Regions from separate parts of the Streptomyces sp. NPDC023573 genome, predicted to be linked through region 2. Evidence: riboswitches for the same ligand, from Rfam matches in the RefSeq annotation. Region 2 holds a riboswitch; each other region holds the start of a gene.
The links. Region 2 has a riboswitch for cobalamin ahead of ACZ32T_RS00295 (cobalamin biosynthesis protein). Riboswitches for the same ligand answer to the same signal wherever they lie in the genome.
Positions count from the first base shown of each region.

Region 1 (6,913 bases), on a different contig from region 2:
CTCGACGACGGCAGCGGCGCGCCCACTCCCACCGCCACGGTGGACCTCGACGAGGCGGGACGGGCCACGTACACGTTCGAGATCGGCTGGACGCTGCGCCCGGTCGCGTGGCCCGGGGAGCCGCCCCGGCACGTCCACACCGGGTCCCTCGCCACCGCCCTCGACCCCGGCGCGGACGTCGTCCTGGACCTCGTCGAGTCGCTCCGCCCGGCGGCGACCGTCAGTTACGACCCCAACGTCCGGCCCGCACTGATGGGGGACCACGCCCGTGCCGTACGCCGCGCCGAGCGCTGGGCCGCGCTCAGCGACATCGTCAAGGCCAGCGACGAGGACCTGCGATGGCTGTACCCCGACGAGGCGCCGGAGACGGCCGCCGAGCGGTGGCTGCGCTCAGGGCCCGCGGTCGTCCTGCTCACCCGGGGCGCCGGAGGGGCGACGGCCTTCCTGCCGGGCGGGACCGTGAGCGCCGGCGCGCCACCCGTCAGGGTCGTGGACACGGTGGGCGCGGGCGACGCCTTCATGTCCGCCGCACTGCACGCCCTGGCCTCGTACGGACTGCTCGCAGGACGGGCCCGCGCACGGCTGCGCTCGCTGGACGCCACCGTCCTGGGCGACGTGCTGCGCCACGCGGTGGCGTCGGCCGCCGTGACCGTCGGACGGGCGGGTGCCCTGCCTCCCGACGAGGAGGAGCTGGCGGCGGCTCTGACCAGCGTGCCGGTCCGGGAGCGGCAGACCCTCCAGGGGTGTCCTCGCCCGCACCACGATCGTTGATTTCGTTATGACCGTGACCCTTACCGACACCGCCCCACCGTCCACCACCGAACTGCTGACCGGCGTCATCCTCGGTCCGGAATTCCGCCGTGAGCACGGGTTCTGGCAGCGGCTGATCAGCACAGAACCGTTCCGCCGCCCCGCCGGCGGAACGCCCGAAGAGCGACTGGACCTCGCCTACGACCGGTTGCGGATCCTCAACCTCTCCCTCGACAGCGGCGCACGCCTCGCCGCCGACCCCCGTGCGCTGGCCGCCCTGCACGCCTGGCTGGGCCCGGTGGACCCCGCGCTGACCACCGTGGCTGGAATCCACTACAACCTCTTCCTCGGCAGCCTCCTCGACCACGAGTGCGCCGGCCGCCGCGATCTGTCGGACTATCTGTCGATGCGGCGCATCGGCACCTTCCTCTGCACGGAGGTGGCACACGGCAACAACGCGGCGGCCATGGAGACCACCGCCACCTACGACCGTGAACGGGACGGCTTCGTCCTGAACACCCCGAACCCGGGCGCACAGAAGTTCATGCCCAACACCAGCCCGGCGGGCGGAGCCAAGTCCGGCCTGGTCGCCGCCCGCCTGGTGGCCGACGGCTCCGACCACGGGGTGCGCCTCTTCCTGGTGCCGCTCACCGACGACACGCAGGCGCTGCCCGGTGTCCGGGTGCGGCGGCTGCCGGCCCGGATGGGCAGCCCGGTGGACCACTGCCTGACCTCGTTCGACCGGGTCTTCGTGGCACGGGACGCCCTGCTGGGACCAGCCGAGGAGGGCGACGTCCCAGGGGAGTTCAGAACGGGGCCAGGGGACAGGCGGCGTCGTTTCCTCACCGCGATCGGGCGGGTCACCCCCGGCCGCATCTCCATGAGCGCCTGCGCCGCGGGCTCGGCCCGCGCGACCCTGGCGGTCGCCGTACGCTACGGCGGGCACCGGATGATCTCCGGCTCCCGGGGCGCACCACCGGTGCCGGTGAACGCCCACCGGACGCACCACGGACCGCTCGCCTCGGCGATGGCCATGGTCTTCGCCATGAGCCTGCTGTACCGCAGGGCACAGGAGCGCTGGGAAGCCCGTACGGACGAGGACGCCCGGACGGACGCGGTGAGGCTGGTCGACGTCGCCAAGGCGTGGATCACCTGGCGGGCCCGCGACGTCATCGTCGAGAGCCGTGAACGCTGCGGCGCCCAGGCGCTGCTGGAGAACAACGGCATGACCGAACTCGTCACGGGCGTGGAGGGCGCCATCACCGCGGAGGGCGACAACATCGCCCTGTACGCCAAGGCCGCGGCCGACATGCTCTTCGCCGCAGAGCCCGGCGGTGGTGACGACGCCCCCGACCGGGCCCCGTACCCCGGGGACCTCGCCGACCCGCACTTCCTGGGCCGGCTACTCGCCTCGGTCCAGGACATCTGGTTCGCCCGCGCCAGGGCCCGTGCGCTGCGGGCACCCGACACAGACACCCTCGGCCGGTGGAACGCGGCCTCGGGCCCCGCCCTGCGCGGCGTCGAAGCCTACGCGTACCGGCAGGCCGCCCAGGCCTACGCCGAGGCCCGCGCGACACTGCCCGAAGGGGCGGCCAGGGAACGGATCGGCGAGCTGGAGCGGCTGTTCGCCCTCGAATGGGTCTCCCGTAACAGCGGCGACCTGCTGGCCGCCGGTCTCCTGAGCACCGCTCAGGTGGACGCCTTGCCCGAGGCCGTCGAGGAGCTCGTCACGGCCGTCGCCGCGCACGCCCCCGAGCTGGCCGAGTCCTTCGCCCTGCCCGAGGAACTGCTCGCCGACTGGCCGATCGCCGGACCCGGCTACGCGGACGCGTACGACGACCCCGAGGGCCCCTGGAACACCGGCCTGGCGGACGCCCGATGAGCGCCGGAGGCAAGGGACAGGCCGTCTGCTGCCGCCTCGGCGAGCACCTGGAGATCCTGGGTCTGCGCGCCGTCCTGCTCGCCTACTGGGGCACGACGTCCGTGCTCGCCCGCCGCGGCGGAAAGCCGCAGCCCGCAAGCGGCGAATCGGTTCACCCCAAGCGCTGACCCGCCCGACGGCCGGCCGGTACGGAGAGGGAGAGACCCCTCGCCGTACCGGCGACGGCCCCCGGGGCAGGCGGCGCGCAGCGTGATAGCTTGCAGACGCCAGTCACACTCCACGTGGAGTCAGGGAATCCGGTGCGAATCCGGAGCTGACGCGCAGCGGTGAGGGGGACGGGCGGGGCCACAGCCACTGGGACACCCACGGGTGCACCGGGAAGGCGCCCCGTCCGGACGAACCCGAGTCCGAAGACCTGCTGGCAACCGCTTCCGCACCGGGAGCGGAACTCCGTACGGGCTCCGCGCATGAGCCCAGAGAACGCCGAGGTCTCCGTGCCGCCCATAGCCAGCACCGCACGCCGAACAGCCCTGCTCATCGCGGGACTTGTCCTTCTGACCGCCTGCGGGGAAGGCGGCGGCGCCTCCGACGGCGCGGCCCGGTCCGCCGCCGGCGACGGCTTCCCGGTGACCCTGGAGAACTGCGGCCGTACGGTGACAGTCGACTCGCCACCGCGTCACGCCGTCTCACTCAACCAGGGATCCACCGAGATCCTGCTCTCCCTGGGCCTCGCCGGCAGGCTGGCCGCCACCGCGACCTGGACGGACCCGGTGATGAAGGGCCTGGAGAAGGACGAATCCACGGTGAAGCGCCTCGCCGAGAACCAGCCCTCCTCCGAGAAGGTCCTAGCCGAGGAACCCGACTTCGTCAGCGCCTCCTTCGCGTCCACCCTCGGCAAGGGCGGGGTGGCACCCCGCGACCAGTTCGAGGAGCTGGGCGTACCGACGTACCTCTCGCCCTCCGACTGCGCGGGCAAGGACAACACCGGCAGCGGCGACGGCTCGCGCTCCGAGCCCCTGACCATGGACCGCGTGTACGGCGAAGTGCGCGACCTGGCCAAGGTGTTCGGCGTCCCGGAGCGCGGCGAGAAGCTGGTGAAGAGCCTTCGCGCACGCGTCGACAGGGCGACCGCGGACATCGACGCGTCCGGCACCACGATGCTCTACTGGTTCGCCAACTCCGAAGCCCCGTACCTGGCCGGGTGCTGCGGCGCCCCCGGCATCATCACCGAGGAGCTGGGCGCGAAGAACGTCTTCGACGACACGCACGAGGAATGGCCCCAGATCAACTGGGAGACCGTCGCCGACCGCGACCCCGACGTCCTGGTCATCGGTGACCTGAGCCGGAAGTCGCAGACGGCCGAGAGCGCGGCGAAGAAGATCGAGTTCCTGGAGTCCAACCCCGCCACGAAGAACATGGACGCCGTCCGGCACAAGCGGTACGTCCTGCTCAGCGGCCAGGCGATGAATCCGACCGTCCGGACCGTGGAGGGCGTGGAGCGCCTCGCGGCCGGGCTGCGCTCGTTCGGGCTCGCGGGGTGACGAGGACCGAACGCGCCCCGGACGTTCGGGTGGAGCAGCCGCCCCCGGCCCGGACGCCACCCGCAGTCCGGGTCCTGCGCGACGGCGTCCTGTGGACCGCCGGGATCGTCCTGCTGCTCCTGTCCGTCGCGGTGGCCGTCACGATCGGGCCCGCCCGTGTCTCCGTCCCGGACGTCTGGGCCGCGGTGGCCTCGCACCTCGGCCTGGGAGACGGGCGGCTGACCCCGATCCGTGACGGCATCATCTGGAACCTGCGCATGCCCCGCACCCTGCTGGCGGCGGTGTGCGGGGCCGGACTCGCGGTGTGCGGCACCGTGATGCAGTCGCTGCTGCGCAACCCGCTCGCCGACCCCTTCGTCCTCGGCGTCTCCTCCGGGGCGTCCACCGGGGCGGTCGTGGTCGTCGTCCTGGGCGTCGGCGGCGGAGCCGTGTCGGTCTCGGGCGGTGCGTTCGTCGGGGCGCTGTGCTCGTTCGCCCTCGTCCTGCTGCTCAGCCACACCCTCGGCGGATCCACCGACCGGGTCGTCCTCTCCGGGGTCGCGGCCATGCAGCTCTTCTCCGCGCTCACGTCCTTCGTCGTGATGACCGCCGCCGACGCCGAACAGACCCGGGGCGTGCTCTTCTGGCTGCTCGGCTCGCTGAGCGGGGTGGGCTGGAGCGAAGTGTGGATGTGCTCGGCCGTGCTGGCCGTGACCCTGCTGATCTGCCTCGGCCACGCCCGTACGCTCGACGCCTTCGCCTTCGGCCAGGACGCCGCGGCCGCGCTGGGCGTGCACGTGGGACGCACCCGGATCGTGCTGCTCTGCACCACCGCGCTCCTGACGGCTGCCCTGGTCAGCTCGGCGGGCGCCATCGGCTTCGTCGGCCTCGTCCTCCCGCACGCCGCCCGGGCGCTGACGGGCTCGGGGCACCGACGGCTGCTGCCGGTGACCGCTCTCGCCGGAGCCGTGTTCCTGGTCTGGGTGGACACCCTGGCCAGGACCGTCCTCGACCCGCAGGAGGTCCCGGTCGGTGTGGTCACCTCCCTCATCGGGGTACCCGTCTTCGTCATCGTCCTTTACCGCACCCGGAGGAACGCGTGAACCGGACAGCGGTCCCCGGCGACGGCCTGCGCGCCGACCGGGTCGCCCGGGAGGCCGGCGGGCGGATCGTCCTCGACGGAGTGAGCATCGCGCCGCCGCCCGGCACCACCGTCGGGCTCCTGGGGCCGAACGGCTCCGGGAAGACCACGCTGCTGCGGGTGATGGCGGGCGTGATCGCGCCCGGCGCGGGTGTCGTCACCCTCGACGGCCGCACGCTCGCCGAGACCGGCCGGCGCGGCGTGGCCCGCCGCGTGGCCGTCGTCGACCAGCACGCGGTCACCCAGGTCGACCTGAGCGTGCTGGACGTCGTACGCCTCGGCCGCATCCCGCACCGCCGGGCCTGGTCGGCGCCCGGGCCCGAGGACGAGGCCGCCGTGCGCGAGGCTCTGGCGCGCACCGGACTGGCCGACCGCGCCGCCCAGTCCTGGCACACCCTGTCGGGTGGCGAGCGCCAGCGGGTGCAGATCGCCCGCGCCCTCGCCCAGCAGCCGCGGGAACTCCTCCTGGACGAACCCACCAACCACCTGGACATCCAGCACCAGCTGGAGCTGCTCTCCCTGGTCGCCGTGCTGCCCGTCACCGCCGTGGTCGCGCTGCACGATCTCAATCTGGCCGCCATGTTCTGCGACCGGGTCACGATCATGAAGGAAGGCAGGGTGGTCGCCGGGGGGACGCCCTCGGAGGTGATCACCGAGGAACTCATCGCCGACGTGTACCGGGTGCGCGCGGTGGTCACGCCGGAAGGGCCCGACGGACGCCCCTCCGTGCGGTTCCTGCCGGGCGGAGCGGCCCACCGGTGACGGCGGGACGAGAGGGCGGGCCCGTGAACCGCCCGGGTCCGCCCCTCGCTGCTGTCGCGCGGCCTTTCGCCGCTGTGTGAGGGGTCAGCGACGACGTCCCTGGCCGAACTCGCCGCCCATGTCCTTGCCGCTGCCCATGTCGTCCTTGCCGTCCGCGTAGTCGATCTTCTCCTTGCGGAGCTCGGCGGAGACTTCCTTCTGCTCGGTGACCTTGTTGGTTTCGAGACGGACCCGTTCCACGGGGACCGCCTCCTTGCGGACGGTGGCTCGTTCGGCGTGCAGGGTGACTTCGACGTCCTGTTCGCCGAGGTCGTGCGTGCCCTTCATGCCTGTGGCCTTGTCGCCCGGCTGCAGAGGCTCGCGCACCACGCGCACCTCCTCGTGGGACACCGGCACCGTCCGTGTGACGTTCTCCGTCACGACGTACTTGTGCAGACGTGCCCTCCCGCTCTCGTACTCCTCCGTGCCGACCTGGAGCTGCTCCTCGGAGCGGACCATCTCCTCACGGCCGCCGGCACCCGCGGCGGACCGCTCGGCTCCGGCTCCGGCGAGCGGGCGGGACGTGGAGGACGTCTCCGTGTCGCGGTGCCTGCCCGCGCCGGCCCCGGTGGTGCCCGTGCCGGCGGTGGTGCCGGTGGCCTTCGCCTGGCCGCCGGAGGCCGTGCGGGCGGTGCCGGCGGCACCGGCTGCCCCGGCTGCGCCCGCGGCACCCATGGCTCCCGTTCCGGTCCCGGACGTCGTGCGCGCGTCGCCGCCCGCTCCGGTGCGTCCGGTGGTCTTCCGGGTCATTCCGTAGTGCCTGTAGAGCTCCTCCTCCTCCGAGACGGAGAGGTGCGCGTCCGCATCGACCCGGGGGGC
Region 1 is NZ_JBVHKB010000007.1:225,963-232,875, reverse strand. It holds gene ACZ32T_RS23430 (carbohydrate kinase family protein) at 1-771, shown strand, start outside; gene ACZ32T_RS23425 (acyl-CoA dehydrogenase family protein) at 779-2,632, shown strand; gene ACZ32T_RS23420 (hypothetical protein) at 2,629-2,799, shown strand; cobalamin riboswitch at 2,883-3,069, shown strand; gene ACZ32T_RS23415 (ABC transporter substrate-binding protein) at 3,100-4,173, shown strand; gene ACZ32T_RS23410 (FecCD family ABC transporter permease) at 4,203-5,255, shown strand; gene ACZ32T_RS23405 (ABC transporter ATP-binding protein) at 5,252-6,055, shown strand; gene ACZ32T_RS23400 (PRC and DUF2382 domain-containing protein) at 6,140-6,913, opposite strand, start outside.
Region 1: another riboswitch for cobalamin. It lies ahead of ACZ32T_RS23415 (ABC transporter substrate-binding protein); the one in region 2 lies ahead of ACZ32T_RS00295 (cobalamin biosynthesis protein).

Region 2 (6,913 bases):
TGGGAGAGTCCGTCCGGGGAGCGGGGGGCGCCCGCGTCGCCGCGGTAGGCGAGGTCGAGCACCGGGAGCTGCTGGTCGTTGAGGAACCCCATCACGTTCATGGGGTGGTCCCTGGTGGTGCCCAGGCCGTGCACCGTGATCACCCAGGTGTCGCGGGCGGCGGGTACGAACCAGGCGGGCAGGGGACCGAGTTCACCGGGGACCTCGACCTCCTTGTAGGCGAGGCCGAGGGCCGTGAGCGGGTCGCCTCGGTGGAGCTCCGGGGTGAGGCGGACCCGGGCGCCCGGCTTCAGGCTGCCGAGGGTCACGCGCTCCAGCCGGCGGACCACGGTGTCGGGAGAGATGACGGAACGGCCCGGCACCTGTTCGATCACCGGGCCGGTCACCGCGTGGACGCCGCGGCCGGCCAGTCCGTACGTACCGGGGCGCAGCGCGGGGAAGGAGCGGGTCAGGGTGATCTGCCCGGCCGCGGTGGCGTGCACGGTGAGACGGCGGTCGGCCGGGAAGGGCCGTGGCGAGGGCGCCCCCAGGGCGGCGTCGCTGGCGTAGCGGCCGGCGGCGACCGCTGCCGCGCCGGCGCCGAGGATCGAGGTGGCGGCCACTGCCGCCGCTGTTGCCGGGCGCACGGCTCCAGTGTCCTGGGCCGGGGCCCCGTTGGCCAGTGGGCAGGGCCGTACGGTGCGGCGCCGGGCTCAGCCGCGCTGGCCGTAGCCCTTCAGGGCGTCCTGGACGTCGTCCAGCTGGGCCGGGGTGAGGAGGCTCGGGCTGTGGCCCGGAACGGAGCTCGCGGTGAGCCAGAGCCTGCACATCCATTCGAGCTGCGCGGTGCGGTCGTACGCCTCGTCGAGGGTGCGCCCGTAGGTGACGGTGCCGTGGTTCCGCAGCAGGCAGCCGGTGCGGTCGCGCAGGGCGGCCATCATGTGGTGGGCGAGCTCCGGCGTGCCGTAGCGCGCGTAGGCGGCGGTGCGGACGGGACCGCCGAGCAGGGCGGCGGCGTAGTGGATGAGCGGCACCTCGGGGACGAGGGTGGAGACGGCCGTGGCGTGCACGGCATGGGTGTGGACGACCGCCGCGGCGTCGCTGCCGCGGTAGACGGCCAGGTGGAGCGGTAGTTCGCTGGTCGGGACCAGGTCGCCGATGACCTGGCGTCCTTCGAGGTCGACGCCGACGGCGTCCCCGGGGCCGAGCCGGTCGTAGGGCACCCCGCTGGGGGTGACCAGGACGATGTCGCCGACCCGGGCCGACACGTTGCCGGAGGTCCCGACGACCAGGCCGTCCGCCGCCGTCCTCCGGGCCGTCGCGACGACACCGTCCCACGCCTGTTCCACAGCACGCTCATCCATGTCACCCATACGGGGATCCTAGGGTCACGTGACCGATGTCTCCCCGAAGGGGTGAACCGGTCACGGTCAAGATCCCTCGCGTCGGACGGCACCGGGCCCCGCACCGGCGGCAGCGGTCCGGCCCACCCCCCGCGCACACAAGCGGAACCGGCGCACACGGTTGGGGTCACCGTGCCGCCCTGCCCAGTTCATCTTCCGTTCACCCTGGTTGCTTACGTTCCACGTGCCAATGACGTCGAACGATTGCCTGGGTAAATGGAACACATCACGCTGCTGCTTGCGATTGTGATCGTGACAGCTCTCGTGTTCGATTTCACGAACGGTTTCCACGACACCGCCAACGCGATGGCCACCACCATCTCGACCGGCGCTCTCAAGCCCAAGACAGCGGTGGCGATGTCCGCCGTTCTCAACCTCGTCGGCGCGTTCCTGTCGGTGGAGGTCGCCAAGACGATCTCCGGCGGGATCATCAACGAGAACGGCCTCAGAACCGAGGTCATCTTCGCGGCGCTCGTCGGCGCGATCCTGTGGAATCTGCTGACCTGGCTGGTCGGCCTCCCCTCCAGTTCCTCCCACGCACTCTTCGGCGGCCTCATCGGCGCCGCGGTCATGTCGGCCGGCTGGTCCTCGATCAACGGCGGCACCGTCGTCACGAAGGTCCTGCTGCCCGCGATCGCCGCGCCGGTCGTGGCGGGTCTCGCCGCGCTGCTGGCGACGAAGCTGACGTACCGCCTCAACCGGAAGATCACCGACGAGGCGCAGCTGAAGTCGACCGCCAAGGGGTACCGCGCCGGCCAGATCGCCTCGGCCGGGCTCGTCTCGCTCGCCCACGGCACCAACGACGCGCAGAAGACGATGGGCATCATCACCCTGGCCCTGGTCACCGGTGGCGTCCTCTCCCCCGGCTCGAACCCGCCGGTCTGGGTCATCGCCTCCGCCGGTATCGCCATCGCCCTGGGCACCTACCTCGGCGGCTGGCGCATCATCCGCACCATGGGCAGCGGCCTCACCGACCTCCGTCCGCCGCAGGGCTTCGCGGCCCAGACCAGTGCGGCCACGGTCATCCTGGCCTCCTCGCACCTCGGCTTCTCCCTCTCCACCACGCAGTCCTGCTCCGGCGCCGTCATGGGCGCGGGTCTCGGACGCAAGGGGGGCGTGGTCCGCTGGTCCACCGCCACCCGGATGTTCGTGGCCTGGGGCCTGACCCTGCCGGCCGCCGGTCTGATCGGCGCGGGCGCCGAGTTCCTGACCAAGCAGGGCCCCTGGGGCGTCGGCGTGGTCGCCGTCCTCCTCGTCGTGGGCTCCGGCGCCATCTGGCTGCTGTCGCGCCGCAAGCCGGTCGACCACACCAACGTGAACGCGGAGGCCGAGCCCGCGGGCGTCGTCACCACCGCCATCTCCGCGGTCAGCCCGCCGCCCGCCGGTACCGTCGTACCGGAGCTCAAGACCACCATCTCGGCCCCGGCCACGACGGCCGGTACCCCGGCCGACCCGGCCACGGTGTAAGGACGGATCCGCATGAACATCGACTGGGCAGCTCTCGCGTCCGTCTTCGGCGTCAGCCTCGTGGTCACCGTCGCACTGGTCGGCCTCTTCACGCTCGGCATCACGGGCATGGCCAGGCAGACGTCGACCGCCCAGGGCGCCGACGGTCCCAACGGCCTGGTGCGCACCGGTGCGTACGCCTGCTTCGGGCTCTGCGCGGCGGCGGTCGCGTACGGGATCTATCTGATCGTCGCCTGACCGCTCCCACGCGGACACCCACCCGGGCCGGACACACCACGTGTGTCCGGCCCGGTGTGCGTCTGAGCACATCAAAGCCTCGCAGGTCAGCGGCAGGTTGACGGGCGTTCGCGGGTCATGGTGGACTGCCGGAGCCATTTAGGCCGACCGGCATGTGCCGACCGGCCTTGCGGCGACAGGAGAGGAAGCCGGTGCGAATCCGGCGCGGTCCCGCCACTGTCACCGGGGAGCAGCCTCCATACGGAAGTCACGGCCCGTCACCGCGGGCTGGAAGGCCGGAGGAACTGCGGATCCGGAAGCCAGGAGACTCTCGTCGCCGGTCACGTCGAACCAGGGCGCGGACCCTGAGTGAGGACATACGCCATGTCTGGCTGCCCTGCGTCGGTCGCTGCACCACCTGTCACGAAGGTCCTCCGAGGCGCGACGGCCGGCTGAGCGGTGCGAGCCGACCGCATCTTCGCGTACGGAGCCGCCGCCGGTCTGATCGGCGACCTGCTGTTCGGTGATCCCCGGCGTGGCCACCCCGTCGCCGCCTTCGGGCGTGCGGCGGCGGGCGCCGAGCGCCGCCTGTGGCGTGACCACCGCGGCTGGGGCGCGCTGCACACGCTCGTCTGCGCCGGGGGTGCCGCGGGCGCCGCCGCGCTGGCCGCGCGTGCCGTCCGCAACCGTCCCGCCGCCGCCGTGGCGCTGACCGCCGCCGCCACCTGGTCCGTCGTCGGAGGCACCTCGCTGGGCCGTGAGGCCCGCGCCATCGGCGGGGCGCTGGCCGCCGGCGACGTCGAGCTGGCCCGGGAGCGGCTGCCGCATCTGTGCGGCCGCGACCCGCAGTCGCTGGACGGGCAGCAGATCGCCCGCGCCGTGGTGGAGTCCGTCGCCGAGAACACCTCCGACGCCGTCGTGGGGGCCCTGGTGTGGGGCGCGCTCGGCGGAGTGCCGGGGCTGGTCGCCTTCCGGGCCGTCAACACGCTCGACGCCATGGTCGGGCACAAGTCGCCCCGGTACCGGCGCTACGGCTGGGCCTCCGCCCGGCTCGACGACGTCGCCGGCTGGCCCGGCGCCCGGCTCACCGCCCTGCTCGCCGTGGCCGCCGGAGGGCGCCCACGCGAGGCGGTCGGCGCCTGGCGGGCGGACGCGGGCCGGCATCCCAGCCCCAACGCGGGCCCGGTCGAGGCCTCGTTCGCGGGGGCGCTCGGCGTACGGCTCGGCGGCACCCTCGCGTACGGCGGACGGGTCGAGCACCGGCCGGTGCTCAACGGCGGAGCCGGGAGGGACGTGCGGGTCACGGACATCGAACGCGCGGTGCGGCTGTCGCGCCGGGTGAGTGTGCTGGCCCTCGTCGTGTGCGCGGCGGGGCGGTCGGCCATGGGACGGAGAGTCGGATGAGCGGCGGACTGCTGGTCGCGGGGACCACTTCGGACGCGGGCAAGAGCGTCGTCACGGCGGGGATCTGCCGGTGGCTGGTGCGCCGGGGGGTGAAGGTCGCGCCGTTCAAGGCGCAGAACATGTCGCTGAACTCGTTCGTCACCCGGGAGGGGGCGGAGATCGGCCGCGCCCAGGCGATGCAGGCGCAGGCCGCCCGGGTGGAGCCGTCGGCGCTGATGAACCCGGTGCTGCTCAAGCCCGGCGGCGACCGGTCGAGCCAGGTCGTCCTGATGGGCAGGCCGGTCGGCGAGATGAGCGCCCGCGGCTATCACGGCGGCCGCCAGGAGGCACTGCTGGGGACGGTCGTGGACTGTCTGGAACAGCTGCGGGGCGCGTACGACGCCGTGATCTGCGAGGGTGCGGGCAGTCCGGCCGAGATCAATCTGCGGCGCACGGACATCGTGAACATGGGCATCGCCCGGGCCGCGCGCTTTCCCGTGCTGGTGGTCGGCGACATCGACCGGGGCGGCGTGTTCGCCTCGTTCTTCGGCACGACGGCGCTGCTGGGCCCCGAGGACCAGTCGCTGGTCGCGGGGTATCTCGTCAACAAGTTCCGCGGTGACGTGTCACTGCTGGAGCCCGGTCTCGACATGCTGCTCGGGCTCACGGGGCGGCCGACGTACGGGGTGCTGCCCTACGCCCACGGTCTGGGCATCGACGAGGAGGACGGTCTGCGCGTGTCGATGCGCGGCACCGTTCGGGAGTCGGTCGTGGCGCCGCCGCACGGCGAGGACGTGCTGCGGGTCGCGGTCTGCGCGGTGCCGCTGATGTCGAACTTCACCGATGTGGACGCGCTGGCGGCCGAGCCGGGTGTGGTGGTGCGGTTCGTGGACCGGGCGGAGGAGCTCGTCGACGCGGACCTCGTGATCGTGCCCGGGACGCGGGGCACCGTGAAGGCACTGGCGTGGCTGCGCGAGCGGGGGCTGGCCGAGGCGCTGCTGCGGCGGGCCGCGGAGGGCCGCCCGGTGCTGGGGATCTGCGGGGGGTTCCAGGTCCTGGGCGAGCGCGTCGAGGACGACGTGGAGTCGCGGGCCGGACTCGTCGAGGGGCTCGGACTGCTGCCCGTAAGCGTCCGGTTCGGCCGGGAGAAGGTCCTGGGACGGCCCGTCGGGTCGGCGCTCGGGGAGCCGGTGGAGGGTTACGAGATCCATCACGGGGTCGCCGAGGTGAGCGGCGGCGAGCCGTTCCTCGACGGGTGCCGGGTGGGCTCGGTCTGGGGGACGCACTGGCACGGGTCGCTGGAGAGCGACGCGTTCCGCCGGGCGTTCCTGGGCGAGGTCGCGCGGGCCGCGGGCCGGCGGTTCACCGCGGCGCCGGACACCAGCTTCGGGGCCTTGCGGGAGGAACAGCTGGACCGGCTGGGAGATCTGATCGAGGAACACGCGGACACGGACGCGCTGTGGCGACTGATCGAGACCGGCGCGCCGAAGGGGCTGCCGTTCATCCCGCCGGGCGCGCCGCCCGCGCCCGGACATGACGTTGTGGTTGCGACAGAGGAGGCCCTGTGAGTACGCCGTATCCCTTCACCGCCATCGTCGGACAGGACGACCTGCGGCTGGGTCTCCTGCTCAACGCGGTCAGTCCCGCCGTCGGCGGGGTCCTGGTCCGCGGCGAGAAGGGCACCGCCAAGTCCACCGCCGTACGCGCGCTCGCCGCGCTGATGCCCGAGGTCGAGGTCGTGGCGGGGTGCCGCTTCTCGTGCGACCCGGGAGCGCCCGATCCGGCGTGTCCCGACGGTCCCCATGAGACGGGTACGGGCGTGTCGCGTCCGGCGCGGACCGTGGAGCTCCCGGTCGGCGCGTCGGAGGACCGGCTGGTCGGCGCCCTCGACATCGAACGGGCCCTCTCGGAGGGGGTGAAGGCCTTCGAGCCGGGGCTCCTCGCCGACGCCCATCGCGGGATCCTCTACGTCGACGAGGTCAATCTCCTCCATGACCATCTGGTGGACCTGCTGCTCGACGCGGCGGCCATGGGCGCCTCGTACGTGGAGCGGGAGGGTGTCTCCGTGCGGCACGCGGCGCGCTTCCTGCTGGTCGGGACGATGAACCCGGAGGAGGGCGAGCTCCGGCCGCAACTGCTGGACCGCTTCGGGCTGACCGTCGAGGTGGCGGCCTCGCGCGATACGGACCTGCGCGTCGAGGTCGTACGGCGCAGGCTCGCCTACGACGACGACCCGGCCGGGTTCGCCGCGCGGTGGGCCGGCGAGGAGGCCGCGTTGCGCGAGCGGATCGTCGCCGCGCGCGCCCTGCTTCCCCAGGTGGTGCTCGGCGACGGCGTGTTGCGGCAGATCGCGGCGACGTGCGCGGCGTTCGAGGTCGACGGGATGCGTGCCGACATCGTCATGGCCCGCACCGCGACGGCGCTGGCGGCGTGGGCGGGACGCGACGAGGTCGTCGCGGACGACG
Region 2 is NZ_JBVHKB010000001.1:50,625-57,537, forward strand. It holds gene ACZ32T_RS00275 (alpha/beta hydrolase family protein) at 1-626, opposite strand, end outside; gene ACZ32T_RS00280 (class II aldolase/adducin family protein) at 693-1,352, opposite strand; gene ACZ32T_RS00285 (inorganic phosphate transporter) at 1,599-2,849, shown strand; gene ACZ32T_RS00290 (hypothetical protein) at 2,862-3,086, shown strand; cobalamin riboswitch at 3,268-3,396, shown strand; gene ACZ32T_RS00295 (cobalamin biosynthesis protein) at 3,525-4,469, shown strand; gene ACZ32T_RS00300 (cobyric acid synthase) at 4,466-6,016, shown strand; gene ACZ32T_RS00305 (putative cobaltochelatase) at 6,013-6,913, shown strand, end outside.

Region 3 (6,913 bases), on a different contig from region 2:
GGGTGCTGATGGAGAAGCCGGCGTGGGTCCGGAGGACCGGGCCCTCGGCCGAAACGACCGCGAAGTCATGGACGGGCAGCCCCTCGTCCGACCGGTCGAGCCCGAACACCTCACAGAGGACGCCGAGTTCGAAGGGGTTGACCTCGTCGAGCACCAGAGCGGCGACATTGTTCAGCATGCCGCCAGTGTGGCAGTAATTCGATGCAGCGTGACAGTCCTGCCACTGCCGGAATCCGTCCGCTCCGACGACAGTGGAGCCATGAACACATTCCTGAGCTACCTGGCCGTAGTCGTACTTTTCGCCCTCGTCCTGCTGCCCGCCCTCGTCGGTCTCGCGCGGGAGCGCCGGATCGACCGCGAACTGCGTGAGGCGGAACGACGGAGGGGGGAGCGGCCGCCGGCGACGGCGGGCGCCGCGCAGCCGCTCACGGCCACGCGGCGCCCGTACGTCAGGTCCTGGGCGCGGATCTAGAAGTCGTCGTCGAAGCCGACGGACCCCTCCACCGCCACCTGGTACGCGGAGGGGCGCCGCTCGAAGAAGTTCGTCAGCTCCTGCACCCCCTGGAGCTCCATGAACGAGAACGGGTTCTCGGAACCGTAGAGCGCGGGGAAGCCGAGCCGGGTGAGCCGCTGATCGGCGACGCACTCCAGGTACTGGCGCATCGACTCGGTGTTCATCCCCGGCAGGCCATCGCCGCACAGGTCGCGGCCGAACTGGAGCTCCGCCTCGACCGCCTCCCGCAGCATGTCCGTGACCTGCTGCTGGAGCGCGTCGTCGAAGAGGTCCGGCTCCTCCTTGCGGACGGTGTCGACGACCTCGAAGGCGAAGTTCATGTGCATCGTCTCGTCACGGAACACCCAGTTGGTGCCCGTGGCGAGACCGTGCAGCAGACCGCGCGAGCGGAACCAGTAGACGTACGCGAAGGCGCCGTAGAAGAACAGCCCCTCGATGCACGCGGCGAAGCAGATCAGGTTGAGCAGGAAGCGCCGGCGGTCCGCCTTCGACTCCAGCCGCTCGATCTTCTCGACCGAGTCCATCCACCGGAAGCAGAACTGCGCCTTCTCGCGGATCGAGGGGATCTCCTCGACCGCGTCGAAGGCCGCCGCACGGTCCTGAGGGTCGGGCAGATAGGTGTCGAGCAGCGTCAGATAGAACTGGACGTGCACGGCCTCCTCGAACAGCTGACGCGACAGGTAGAGCCGCGCCTCGGGGGAGTTGATGTGCTTGTAGAGCGTCAGCACCAGGTTGTTGGAGACGATCGAGTCACCCGTCGCGAAGAACGCGACCAGCCGTCCGATCATGTGCTGCTCACCGGGTGAGAGCTTGGCGAGGTCGGCGACGTCGGAGTGCAGGTCGACCTCCTCCACGTGCCAGGTGTTCTTGATCGCGTCCCGGTAGCGCTCGTAGAAGTCCGGGTAGCGCATGGGACGCAGGGTCAGTTCGAAGCCCGGGTCCAGCAGGTTCTTGTTCTCGGATGTCGTCATTACTGGCAGGCCTCGCAGGACTCGGGGTTCTCCAGGGAACAGGCGATCGCGTCCGCGTCGGGCGCGGGCGCCTGCTCGGGGATCGGGGCGGCGGACGCCGCTCGGGCGATCCGGGTCGCCGGGCGCGACCGCAGGTAGTACGTCGTCTTCAGCCCCTGCTTCCAGGCGTACGCGTACATCGAGGAGAGCTTGCCGATCGTCGGCGTCTCCAGGAACAGGTTGAGCGACTGGCTCTGGTCGAGGAACGGCGTGCGGGCAGCCGCCATGTCGATCAGGCCGCGCTGCGGGATCTCCCACGCCGTGCGGTACAGCGCACGCACGTCCTCGGGGATCCAGCCGAAGCCCTGCACGGAGCCGCTCGCCTCGCGCAGCGCCTCACGGGTCCGCGCGTCCCAGACGCCGAGTCTCTTCAGCTCGTCGACCAGGTAGGCGTTGACCTGGAGGAACTCCCCGCTGAGGGTCTCGCGCTTGAAGAGGTTGGAGACCTGCGGTTCGACGCACTCGTACACCCCGGCGATCGAGGCGATGGTCGCCGTCGGCGCGATGGCGAGCAGCAGCGAGTTGCGCATGCCCGTCTTCGCGATCCGGGCGCGCAGCGCGTCCCAGCGCTCCGGCCAGTGCAGCTCGGTGTCGTAGTGGTCCGGGTGCAGTACGCCGCGCGCCGCGCGGGTCTCGGACCAGGCGGGCAGCGGGCCGGACTTCTCCGCGAGGTCGCAGGAGGCCTCGTAGGCGGCCAGCATGATCCGCTCGGAGATCCTCGTGGACAGCGCGCGGGCCTCGGGGGAGTCGAAGGGGAGGCGCAGCTGGAAGAAGACGTCCTGGAGGCCCATCGCGCCCAGGCCCACCGGACGCCAGCGGGCGTTGGAGCGGCCGGCCCGTTCGGTCGGGTAGAAGTTGATGTCGACGACCCGGTCCAGGAAGGTCACGGCGGTCCGCACGGTGGTGTCCAGCCGCTCCCAGTCGATGGAGCCGTCCACCACGAAAGCGCCCAGGTTGACCGAACCCAGGTTGCAGACGGCCGTCTCGCCGTCGTCGGTGACTTCGAGGATCTCCGTGCACAGGTTCGAGGAGTGCACGACCCGGCCCGGCTCGGCGGTCTGGTTCGCCGTGCGGTTCGAGGCGTCCTTGAACGTCATCCAGCCCTGCCCGGTCTGGGCGAGGGTCCGCATCATCCTTCCGTACAGCTCACGCGCCGGCAGGGTCTTGCGGGCCAGCCCCTTGGCCTCGGCGGCCCGGTAGGCGGCGTCGAACGCGTCGCCCCACAGGTCGACCAGCTCGGGGGTGTCCGCCGGTGAGAACAGTGACCAGTCGGTGTCCGCGTCGACGCGGCGCATGAACTCGTCCGGGATCCAGTGCGCCAGGTTGAGGTTGTGCGTACGCCGCTGGTCCTCGCCGGTGTTGTCGCGCAGCTCGAGGAACTCCTCGATGTCCGCGTGCCAGGTCTCCAGGTAGACGGCGGCGGCGCCCTTGCGGCGGCCGCCCTGGTTCACCGCGGCGACCGAGGCGTCGAGCGTCTTCAGGAACGGCACGATGCCGTTGGAGTGTCCGTTCGTGCCGCGGATGAGCGAACCCCGGGCGCGGATACGGGAGTACGAGAGCCCGATGCCGCCCGCGTGCTTGGAGAGACGCGCCACCTGGTGGTAGCGGTCGTAGATCGAGTCCAGCTCGTCCAGCGGCGAGTCCAGCAGGTAGCAGGAGGACATCTGCGGGTGGCGGGTTCCGGAGTTGAAGAGGGTGGGGGAGGAGGGCAGGTAGTCGAGCCGGTTCATCAGGCCGTAGAGCGCGGCCACTTCCTCCAGAGCCCGCTCGGAGGTGTCCTCGGCCAGCCCGGCGGCGACGCGCAGCATGAAGTGCTGCGGGGTCTCGACCACATCGCGGGTGAGCGGATGGCGCAGCAGGTACCGGCTGTGCAGCGTCCGCAGCCCGAAGTAGCCGAAGCGGTCGTCGGCGCCTTCGGCGAGCGCCCGCTCGACCAGCGCGTCGAGGGCGGCGGCGTGCCGCGTGACGAACCCGGCCGTACGGTCCGCGATCAGGCCCTCGCGATGCCCCACGGCGACCGACGCGGAGAAGGAGACGGCGCCCTGGCCGGCGGCCTCGTCCGCGATGGTCCGGGTGAGGAGCCGGGCGGCGAGCCGGGAGTAGGCGGGGTCCTCGGAGATCAGGCCGGCGGCGGCCTCGGTGGCCAGCGAGCGCAGTTCGGCCTCGTCCGACCGGGCGTTGCGGCCACGCAGCGCGGCGGCGGCCACCCGTCCGGGGTCGGTGTCGGGCAGATCGGCGGTGAGACCGGTCAGGGTCCGCAGCAGTGCGGTCCCGGGCGCGTCGGTCGTGCGGCCTTCGGGTTCCGTGGCTGAAACCGGGTCGGCTGGCGCGATGGTCACTGGGGCTATCCCTCGCTCGGCTCAGGGCCTGCGGGAGCGGGGCAGCCGGGGGCACACGGCGCCCGGGAAAGGGCAGCACGGCGCGCGGCGTCCACCGGCCCTCCGCGGGGCCCGGACGTATCGGCGCCCGGATCGGTCGAGCCGGGCGCACTGTCGGCAGGTCTTCGGACTTCGGGGTGCGGATGAGCACACCGATCACACCGTTGCGGGACAGTTCCGGATTCTCACCGGATTCCCCTGCGGCGACAGCGAGGTCGAGCATACATGTGGGGGGTGCCGATTGAAGAAGCCACCACATCTTGTGTCGTGAAGGGTCAGAGCTCCAGGCGGAACGTCAGGAGCGAGAGCTCCGGCAGGGGACACCAGTCCCGCTCGGGAGTCCGTACGAAGCCGAGGCGGCGGTATATCCGGTGGGCGCCCAGCATGGCTGACTGCGTCGACAGGACGATCCCGGTGAGCCCTCCCGCAGCCCGCGCCCGCTCGATACAGGCACGTACGAGCGCCTCACCCGCACCCCGCCCACGGGCCTCCGGCGAGACGGCCAGCATCCGGAACTCGGCCTCGTCCTCCCCGGCGATGTCCGCCCACGGGCTCCCCGGCGCGACGTAGGTGACACCGCCCAGCAGCCTGCCGTCGGCGTCCAGCGCGACCAGCACCTCGGCCTCGGCGGCCCGCCGCCCGACCGCGCGGAGCTGATCCAGGTAGGGGTCGTCGGCGCCGAAGTCCAGGAGCCCGTCGCCCACATAGGCGTGCGCGGTGATCTCGCCCAGCTCCTCGAACTGAGCGGGCAGCGCCGGCCTGATCGAAACGTCCATGGGCGGCAGTCTGCCCCAGACGCCGGGTGCGGCGCGCCCCCGTTTCCGCAGGCCTCGGGCACCGGTCCTGAGACGACTCCGTCCCGGCAGGGAGGACCCTGCCGGGACGGACGTCCTGCTCCGGAGTGACCGCTGTGGGGTCAGTGGCCGCCCGGGGCGCCCGCCGTGGCCGGCGGGAGCTCGACCTTGACGCCGGGGTCGCCCGCGTCCGCCGTGTAGTCCGACGGGGAGGTCTCGTCCACACCGGCCGGCGCCTTCACCGCGTTGAGGACGACGGTCAGCACGAGCACGACGACGAGGTTCAGGACGAACGCGGTGAGACCGATGTAACCGATCTCGCCGATGCCCGGGATCTCCTTCGAGGACCCGCCGAAGTGCTTCTGGGTCGGGCTGGCGACGCCGTACGCGGCCGCCGTGCCGTAGATCATGCCGACCGCCCAGCCCGCGATCAGGGCCCAGCGGTGGAACCACCGGGTGAAGAGCCCGCCCACCAGGGCCGGCATCGTCTGGAGGATCCAGATGCCGCCCAGCAGCTGGAAGTTGATCGCGACCGTCTTGTCCATGGTGAGGACGAAGGCGAGCGCGCCGACCTTGACCAGCAGCGAGACCAGCTTGGAGACCTTGGTCTCCTGGGCCGGGGTCGCGTCCGGCTTCAGGAAGTCCTTGTAGATGTTGCGGGTGAAGAGGTTCGCCGCGGCGATCGACATGATCGCGGCGGGCACCAGGGCGCCGATACCGATCGCGGCGAAGGCCACGCCCGCGAACCAGTCCGGGAACATGTTTTCGAAGAGCTGCGGAATGGCGAGCTGGCCGTTGTCGACCTTGATCCCGGCCGCGATCGCCATGAATCCGAGCAGCGCCAGAAGGCCCAGCATCAGCGAATACAGCGGCAGGATCGTGGTGTTGCGCCGGATCACCTCACGGCTGCGGCTGGAGAGCGTCGCCGTGATCGAGTGCGGGTACATGAAGAGCGCCAGCGCCGAGCCCAGGGCCAGGGTGGCGTAAACCCACTGGCCGGAGACGCCGGGTGCGAGCCCGGCCACCGGTTTGCCGGCCGCCTCGTTCGCGGCGGAGAACTTCTCGCCGGCGGCGGCGAAGATGTTGTCGAACCCGCCCAGCTTGATCGGGATGTAGATGATCGCCACCGCGATGACCAGGTAGATCAGCCCGTCCTTGACGAACGCGATCAGCGCCGGCGCGCGCAGCCCCGAGGAGTAGGTGTACGCGGCGAGGACGGCGAACGCGATGAGCAGCGGCAGGTCCTTGATGAACCAGTGCGTGTTCTCGCCGCCGCCGACGCCCATGACGTCCAGGACGGCCTGGATGCCGACCAACTGGAGCGCGATGTACGGCATCGTGGCGAGGATGCCGGTGACGGCGACCGCCAGCGAGAGACCCTTCGAGCCGAAGCGGCCACGGACGAAGTCCGAGGTGGTGACGTAGCCGTGCTTGTGCGACACCGACCACAGGCGCGGCAGGAAGGTGAAGATCAGCGGATAGACGAGGATCGTGTAGGGGACGGCGAAGAAGCCGGCCGCGCCCGCCGCGTAGACCGCCGCGGGCACCGCGACGAAGGTGTACGCCGTGTAGAGGTCTCCGCCGAGCAGGAACCAGGTGACCCAGGTGCCGAACGACCGCCCGCCCAGGCCCCATTCGTCGAGGGTGGCCTCGTTCTCGGCCTTGCGCCAGCGCGCGGCCATGAACCCGATGACCGTGACGGCCAGGAAGAAGAAGATGAACACGGCGAGTGCGACGCCGTTCACGCCGTCCCCGGCGGCCGCGATGTTGTTCGAGCCGTCCATCACGCTGACGCACCCCCCTTGCGGGCGCGCTGGTCACGCTGCCACAGCTTGTAAGCGATCATGGTGAGAGCGGTCGAGATGAGCACCCACAGCATCTGGTACCAGTAGAAGAACGGGATGCCGATGAAGGTCGGATCGACCTTCGCGTACGACCCGACCCAGAGCATCGCCACGAACGGGGCGATCAGGCAGAGCCCGATGACCACCCTCATGGGTGTCACTGTCGGTGCTGTCGGTGGGTTCGCATCGTTTTCTTCTGGCATGTGGCGACTCCGTCCCCTCGCTGATCACCTGGTGTAATGCGCAGGAAATCTAAGCGAGCGCCCCGTCCACCGTCACCCCCCGTCCGCATTGCGGTCGTGCAACGGTCCGGTGTCGCCCGAAATGCCTGATCCCCCCGCGCACGCGGGGGGATCAGGCATTCCGGGACCCT
Region 3 is NZ_JBVHKB010000005.1:546,968-553,880, reverse strand. It holds gene ACZ32T_RS19560 (GlxA family transcriptional regulator) at 1-178, opposite strand, end outside; gene ACZ32T_RS19555 (hypothetical protein) at 260-472, shown strand; gene ACZ32T_RS19550 (ribonucleotide-diphosphate reductase subunit beta) at 469-1,485, opposite strand; gene ACZ32T_RS19545 (ribonucleoside-diphosphate reductase subunit alpha) at 1,485-3,863, opposite strand; cobalamin riboswitch at 4,002-4,125, opposite strand; gene ACZ32T_RS19540 (GNAT family N-acetyltransferase) at 4,178-4,678, opposite strand; gene mctP (monocarboxylate uptake permease MctP) at 4,819-6,480, opposite strand; gene ACZ32T_RS19530 (DUF3311 domain-containing protein) at 6,480-6,692, opposite strand.
Region 3: another riboswitch for cobalamin. It lies ahead of ACZ32T_RS19545 (ribonucleoside-diphosphate reductase subunit alpha); the one in region 2 lies ahead of ACZ32T_RS00295 (cobalamin biosynthesis protein).

Region 4 (6,913 bases), on a different contig from region 2:
CGCGTGGGCGTGCGCGGGGTCCACGGGGCTGGGGAAGCCCGGCCGGGTGAACTCCACGCTCAGGCGCGGGTCGGACAGCAACGCCTTCTGCTCGGCGTGCCCCGTGACGGCCCAGGGAGTGCTGCCGCCCCAGGAACGGACCCGGGTGAGCGGGCCGTACCCGGACAGCGCCCGCATCTCGGGGGAGGGCGCGAAGGGGCATTCCGGGGAGCGCGGCCGGGGGAAGCCGGGGATGCCGTCGGCGCTCGCCTCGGGAGTGGCGGGAGTGGCGGGAGTGCTGGTCATGGTCTTCTCCGGTGGGGTGGGCCGCCTCCGACGCGGCGGGCGTGGGAGGCGTACGCGGATCAGTCGGTAGGGGCCACGGAAGCGTGCGGCCGTCTGAGCGTGCCGGGCGTGCCGGAAGTCAGGCGTTGCTTCCGGCAGCGGCGGACTCGGGCCGGGGGGTGGGGGCGTACCGGTCGAGCAGGAGCCGGCGGTGCAGGCGCGCCTGTTTCGGCATGTTCCAGCCGAGGACCGCGACGGGGCGGCCCTCACCGTCGACGTAGAGGGCGACGAACCGGCCCTGCTCCGTGCTCCCTTCGACGATCCGCAGGGTGGCGGCCGGCGTGGGGAGCCCGTACACCTGGATCTTCACGCCGAGCTGGTCGGTCCAGAAGTAGGGGACGGGACTGTAGGGGCGGTCCTCGCCCAGGATGTTCGCCGCGACGGACTGCGCGTGCTCGGTGGCGTTCGTACGGTTCTCCAGCCGCAGGGACCGGCCGAGGGCCTCGTGGTGGAAGCGGGCCACGTCCCCGGCGGCGTAGACCCCGTCGGCGGCGCGGCAGCGGGAGTCGCACACCACTCCGTCGTCCAGTGCCAGCCCGCTGCCGGCCAGCCAGTCGGTGGCGGGGGTGCTGCCGACCGCTGAGACGACGAGATCGGCGGGCACCGTGTCGCCGTCGGCCAGGCGGACACCGGTGACGCGTCCGCCGGCCGTCGCCGGCCCGTCCACCAGTGTGTGCGTTCTCAGCCGTACCCCGTGCGCGGTGTGCAGCGCGGCGAGCAGTTCGGCGGCGGGGCCCAACTGCTCCCGCATGGGCGCCGCCTGCGGTCCGGCGAGCGTCACGTCGGCTCCCATGAGGCGGGCCGTGGCGGCGATCTCGGAGCCGAGCACCCCGTCCCCGACGACCACGACCCGCCGCGCCGCCAGCAGTTCCCGCCGGAGCCCCACGGCGTCGTCCAGGGTTCGGAGCACATGCACCCCCGCCGTTCCCGAAAGGCCCGGCAGCCTGCGCGCGCGTAGTCCGGTCGCCAGGACGACGGTTGCCGCCTTCAGTTCGGCTCCGCTCGCCGTGCGCACGGTACGGGTGGCGGCGTCGAGGGCCGAAGCGCGTTCGCCGAGGACGAATTCGGCCTCCAGGGCGTCCAGTACGTCACGGGTGCGCAGATGCGTGCGCTCGGCCTCCCACGTCCCGGCGAGTACCTGCTTGGACAGCGGCGGACGGTCGTACGGCGCGCCGCTCTCCTCGCCGAGCAGCGTGATCCGCTCGCGGTAGCCCTTACGGCGCAGTGTCTCCACGACGGCGAGACCCGCCGCCCCGGCCCCGACGACGAGCACACCCGACGGTGTGCTCACGCGCCCTCACCGAGGTGGATGGCGGCGGCAGGGCAGACACCGGCGGACTCCCGGACCGCCTCGTGCCGGTCGGCGGCCGGTGCGGCGTCGAGAAGGACGACGATGCCGTCCTCGTCGCGCTGGTCGAACACCTCCGGGGCGATCAGTACGCACTGCCCGGCGCCGCAGCACTTCTCCTCGTCAACAGTGATCTTCATGCTCTCTCCCTTGTGGGGCCGGGCCCTCGTCGGGCCCGGGTCGGTTCAGCGACGGGTGGTGGGCGCGGCGAGCAGCCCCACCAGCGCGTCCTCCAGCGTGTCGGCGGTGCGCTCCCAGGACGAGCCGGGACGGACCGGTCCCTCGGCCAGGGAGTGCTCCCGCTCCGCACAGGTATGGGTGATCAGATGACGGGCCATCTCGGCGCGCGCCGGGCGGACCTCCGGGGGAACGATGTCGTGCAGGCACGAGCCCAGTCCCTGGAGGGTGCGGCGCAGGCTGTCACGGGTGAGGGACTCGTCCGCCACCAGCGTCCGCATCAGCGGGTCGGTCATCACCTGCGCGGCGAACCGCGCGTGCCACGAGGGGACACCGAGAGCGGCATGGTGGTCGGTCACCGGGCGCACCAGGCAACGCACCCAGTCCCGCAGGTCGGTGCTGTCGCCCACGGCCTCCACATGGCGCGCGCGGATGGCGTCGACACCCGTGCCGTGCTTGGTCATGATGGCCCGTACGAGCGTCGCCCTGCTGCCGAAGTGATAGCTGACGACGGTGTTGTTGCCCTGGCCGGCCGCCTCGCCGATCTGGCGGTTGGAGACGTTCGACAGCCCGTGCTCGGCGTAGAGGCGTTCGGCCGCGGTCATGATGGCCTCGCGCGTACCGGCGCCCCGGCCGGTGCGAGGCTCTGTCCTGTTCACCATGTCACCGGAACCTCGCGCGGCGGACCGGTGAGCACGCCGTCATGGCGCCGCAGGGCAGCGGGGTCCACGGCGGGCCTGAGCCGCGGGAGTCGGCGCAACACCCGGAGCCGCACACGAACTTCGTCTCCGGAGTCCGGGGCGACGACCGTGCAGTCCAGCGGGCGGTCCTTCCTGACTGCGCTCATGGCTTCCTCCACACGTTTCAGGGGTCCCGGCTCCCCGACCACTAGACAGCACGCCTCCATGCAAATCAATCGACTGACTTAATCGGATGGCGCGGCTGGCCGGAAACGTGTGGGCGCCGTCATCCGGCGGCTTTCCCCTTGGCGGGCAGCCGTCCGGCACGCGATAGGCTGCATGCGCCTCGTGGGGGAAGTCCGGTCGAATTCCGGCGCTGACCCGCAACGGTAGGCGGAGCCACACACGGTTCCGTAAGCCCGATCACCCACGGTGGCGAAGCTCCTGTCGATCGCCGTGGACTGCGAGAGGTGCTGCGTACGGCGCGCCTGGCGTCCCGAGCCGCTCCTTGGATGACGTAGGCACGGCCCGAGGCGAAAGCGAACCGCCTGTGGCCACGCCCCGTGACCGAACACCCGCCGTGCTGCCGCGCGGTACCCGCTCCGGCAGTGGGCCCGCGCCCCCCGGACGCCTCCCCCTGCCCCTCCTGGTGACCGGCCTGTGCGTCGCGCTCCCGCTCTCCCTCGCCTGCGGGGCGGGGATCGGGGCCTCGGGGCTCACATGGGGCGAGACGCTGCACCACCTGTGGGCGGGGCTGACCGGCGGGGCCATAGCCCCGGACGAGGTCTCCTCGTACACCATCGTCTGGGAGCTCCGCTTCCCGCGCGCCGTCCTCGCCGCGGTCGTCGGGGCCGGGCTGGCGGCCGTCGGCGTAGCCGTGCAGGCCATGGTGCGCAACGCGCTCGCCGACCCGTTCGTCCTCGGCATCTCCTCGGGCGCGGCCGTCGGTGCCAACGCCGTGCTGATCTTCGGGGCGTTCGGCGCGCTCGGCGTCTGGGCGCTGTCCTCGGCGGCCTTCCTCTCCGCGCTCCTCGCCATGGTGCTGGTGTACACGATCGCCCGGACCGCACGGGGCCTGACACCGCTGCGCCTCGTGCTGACCGGCACGGCGATGTACTACGGCTTCTCGGCCGTGGCCACCTTCATGGTGTTCGCCGCCGAGCGGGGCGAAGCGGCACGGTCCGCGATGATGTGGCTGCTCGGCAGCCTGGGCGGGGCCAACTGGTCGTCCGTGCCGATCGCAGCCGGCGCGGTGGCCGGCGGCCTCGCCCATCTCGGCTGGTCGGCACGGCGCCTGAACGCCCTCGCCATGGGCGACGAGACCGCTGCCGCACTCGGTGTGGACGCCGGCCGTCTGCGCAAGGAGCTCTTCCTCGTCTCCGCCGCCGTCACCGGGGCGGTCGTCGCGGTCAGCGGGGCCATCGGCTTCGTGGGCCTGATGGTCCCGCACGCCGCACGGATGCTGGTCGGCGCGGACCACCGCCGCCTGCTGGCCGTCGCGCCCCTGGCCGGTGCCACCCTCCTGATCTGGGTGGACATCCTCTCGCGCGTGGTGCTCGCCCCCGCCGAACTGCCGGTGGGCGTACTGACCGCGGCCGTCGGCGTGCCGTGCTTCGTCCTGCTCATGCGCCGCCGCGCCTACACCTTCGGAGGCGTGTGATGCGGATCGAGATCGACGCACTCACGGTCGAGATCGCCGGTGCGCGGCTGGTGGAGGACGTCACGCTGCGAGCCGGCAGCGGACAGCTCGTCGGTCTCGTCGGCCCCAACGGCAGCGGCAAGTCGACCCTGTTGCGCTGCGTCTACCGGGCGCTCCGTCCCTCGGCAGGCGCGGTGCGGATCGGTGGCGAGGACCTGCGGACCATGACGGCCCGTGAGGGCGCGCGCCGACTGGCCGCGCTTCCGCAGGAAGTGGTCGCGGAGTTCGACTTCACCGTCGCCGAGACCGTGGCCATGGGCCGGCTGCCGCACCAGGGGCCGATGACCCGCACCACCGACGAGGACCGCCGCACATGTGAGGCCGCGCTGGAGGGCGTCGGGGCCGGCCACCTGGCCGACCGCGGCTTCCTCACCCTCTCCGGCGGGGAGAAGCAGCGGGTCCTGATCGCCCGCGCGCTCGCCCAGCAGCCCCAGGTGCTGGTGCTCGACGAGCCCACCAACCACCTGGACATCGGCCAGCAGCTGGAGGTCCTCGCGCTGGTACGCGGCAGCGGTCTGACCGCACTCACCGCCCTGCACGACCTCAACCTCGCCGCACGCCACTGCGACGTCGTCCACGTCATCGACGGTGGGCGGATCGCCGCCTCCGGACCACCTCACGACGTCCTCACGCCCGGGCTGCTGGCCGAGGTGTTCGGCGTCCGCGCGCACCGCGTAACGCACCCCGGGACAGGCGCGCCGCAGCTGCTCTTCGACCGGCTTCCCCCCGCATGACGCCCCGTCCCCCGCCCCAAGGAGTCCTCACGCCATGCGTCATCTCGTACGCCCCGCCGCACTGGCCCTCGCCGCCGCACTCGCCCTCACGGGCTGCGGGGCGGAGGTCACCTCGCAGGAAGGGAAGGAGGACGGCGCCCGTGCAGCCGGCGGCCACTACCCGGTGACCGTGGAGAACTGCGGGGAGAGGAAGACGTACGACAAGGCTCCGCAGCGGGTGGTCACCAACGATGTCGGCATCACCGAGATCATGTTCGCCCTCGGTCTCGAGGACCACATGGCCGGATACGTCATGCCCGACGACAAGGGGGACCTGACATCCGTCCCCTGGAAGGACGGTTACCGCAAGACCACGTGGCTCTCGAAGGAGCGAATCAACAAGGAGCTGGTCCTCGACGCCGGCGCCGATCTGGTCTTCGCTGGATGGAACTATGGATTCAGCGAGGGCGAAGGCTTCACGCCCGACGCGTTGCGGCGGGTGGGCATCGACTCGTACCTGCTCAGCGAGTCGTGCCGTAACGGACGGGGCAAGGCCCGCGGAGTGATGGCGCCGCTCGACGCGCTCTACACCGACCTGCGGAACCTGGGCAGGATCTTCGACGTCGAGGACCGGGCCGGCACGCTCATCGCCTCGTTCCGCAAGCAGGTGGCCGAAGCGCAGGCGCAGGCCCCGGAAGGCGCCGACCGGCCGCGCGTCTTCCTCTACGACGACGGCCAGGACAAGCCTCTGACCTCGGGTGCCTACGCCGGCCCCCACGACATCATCACCAAGGCCGGCGGCGACCACATCATGAAGGACCTCAAGGACAGCTGGACCACGGTGGGCTGGGAGACGGTCGTCGCCCGCGACCCCGAGGTCATCGTGATCAACAACTACGGGGACACCACCGCTGACCGGAAGCGGAAGTTCCTGAAGTCCTACGGGCCGCTCGCGAACGTCTCGGCGATCAAGAACGACCGGATCGTCGTCCTCGACTACGTCGACCTCGTCGAGAGCCCGCGCAACCCGGCGGCCGTCAGCTCACTCGCGGCGGAGCTGAGGGACCTCAGCTCCTGACCCCGGCCGGGCGGGCGCCGATGACCCCGGCGGGCGCCGGAGACGGGCAGGCAGGGGGCGCTGCGGGGGTGCCCGGGACGTCGGCCGCCGTCGCGTCCCCCGGCGGCTCGTCGCTCCGCACCCGGGGCCGACGACGGGTGTGGCATAGCGCACAGCGGGTCCCCCGCGCGGGGCGTCCTCAGCCCGCCGATCCCCCTGCGGGGGCGCGGATGCGGGCCTTCCTCCGGCTGCCGTCCCGCCGGCCGCTGTGACCCGGATCTCTACCGCGTCGCCCGCCTCCGCTGGCACTGTGGTCGGGTCACGGGGGACGCCCACTGCCGAACGACCGAGCGAGATGCCATGACCGCGACCACAGCCGAGAACCGGACCCGTACCCGCGCCCGCACCGGCGGCCCCGAGGACGGGCCGAAGGTCCTCGAGCACATCCTGGGCTGGACGCTCGTCGTCGTCCTCGCCATGTTCGTCACCCAGGCCGGACTGATGTGACCCCTGGACGACGGGTGGGGTGGGGCGCCCGCCCGGCACCCCACCCCTGACCCGCCCTGCGGACCGTGTACCCCGTCGGGGCTAGTTGATGGCCCGGATCAGCTCACCGTCCGTCGTGTCGCCGCTGAGCTCCCAGAAGAACGTCCCTCCCAGGCCCTGCTCGTTCTTGTAGTCCATCTTCGTGGCGATGGTGGCCGGGGTGTCGTAGCTCCACCAGTCGGTGCCGCAGAGGGCGTACGCCGTCCCGGCGACCGTGCCGGTGGCCGGGCAGCTGTTCTTCAGGACCTTGTAGTCCTCGATGCCGGCCTCGTACGTCCCCGGGGCGGCCCCCGTCGCCGTGCCACCCGGCTCCTCCTGGGTGACACCGGTCCAGCCGCGGCCGTAGAAGCCGATGCCCAGCAGCAGCTT
Region 4 is NZ_JBVHKB010000008.1:43,939-50,851, reverse strand. It holds gene ACZ32T_RS24840 (cytochrome P450) at 1-285, opposite strand, end outside; gene ACZ32T_RS24835 (NAD(P)/FAD-dependent oxidoreductase) at 404-1,615, opposite strand; gene ACZ32T_RS24830 (ferredoxin) at 1,612-1,812, opposite strand; gene ACZ32T_RS24825 (TetR/AcrR family transcriptional regulator) at 1,858-2,511, opposite strand; gene ACZ32T_RS24820 (hypothetical protein) at 2,505-2,696, opposite strand; cobalamin riboswitch at 2,829-2,978, shown strand; gene ACZ32T_RS24815 (FecCD family ABC transporter permease) at 3,080-4,189, shown strand; gene ACZ32T_RS24810 (ABC transporter ATP-binding protein) at 4,189-4,962, shown strand; gene ACZ32T_RS24805 (ABC transporter substrate-binding protein) at 4,997-6,019, shown strand; gene ACZ32T_RS24800 (SCO1431 family membrane protein) at 6,359-6,505, shown strand; gene ACZ32T_RS24795 (glycoside hydrolase family 18 protein) at 6,587-6,913, opposite strand, start outside.
Region 4: another riboswitch for cobalamin. It lies ahead of ACZ32T_RS24815 (FecCD family ABC transporter permease); the one in region 2 lies ahead of ACZ32T_RS00295 (cobalamin biosynthesis protein).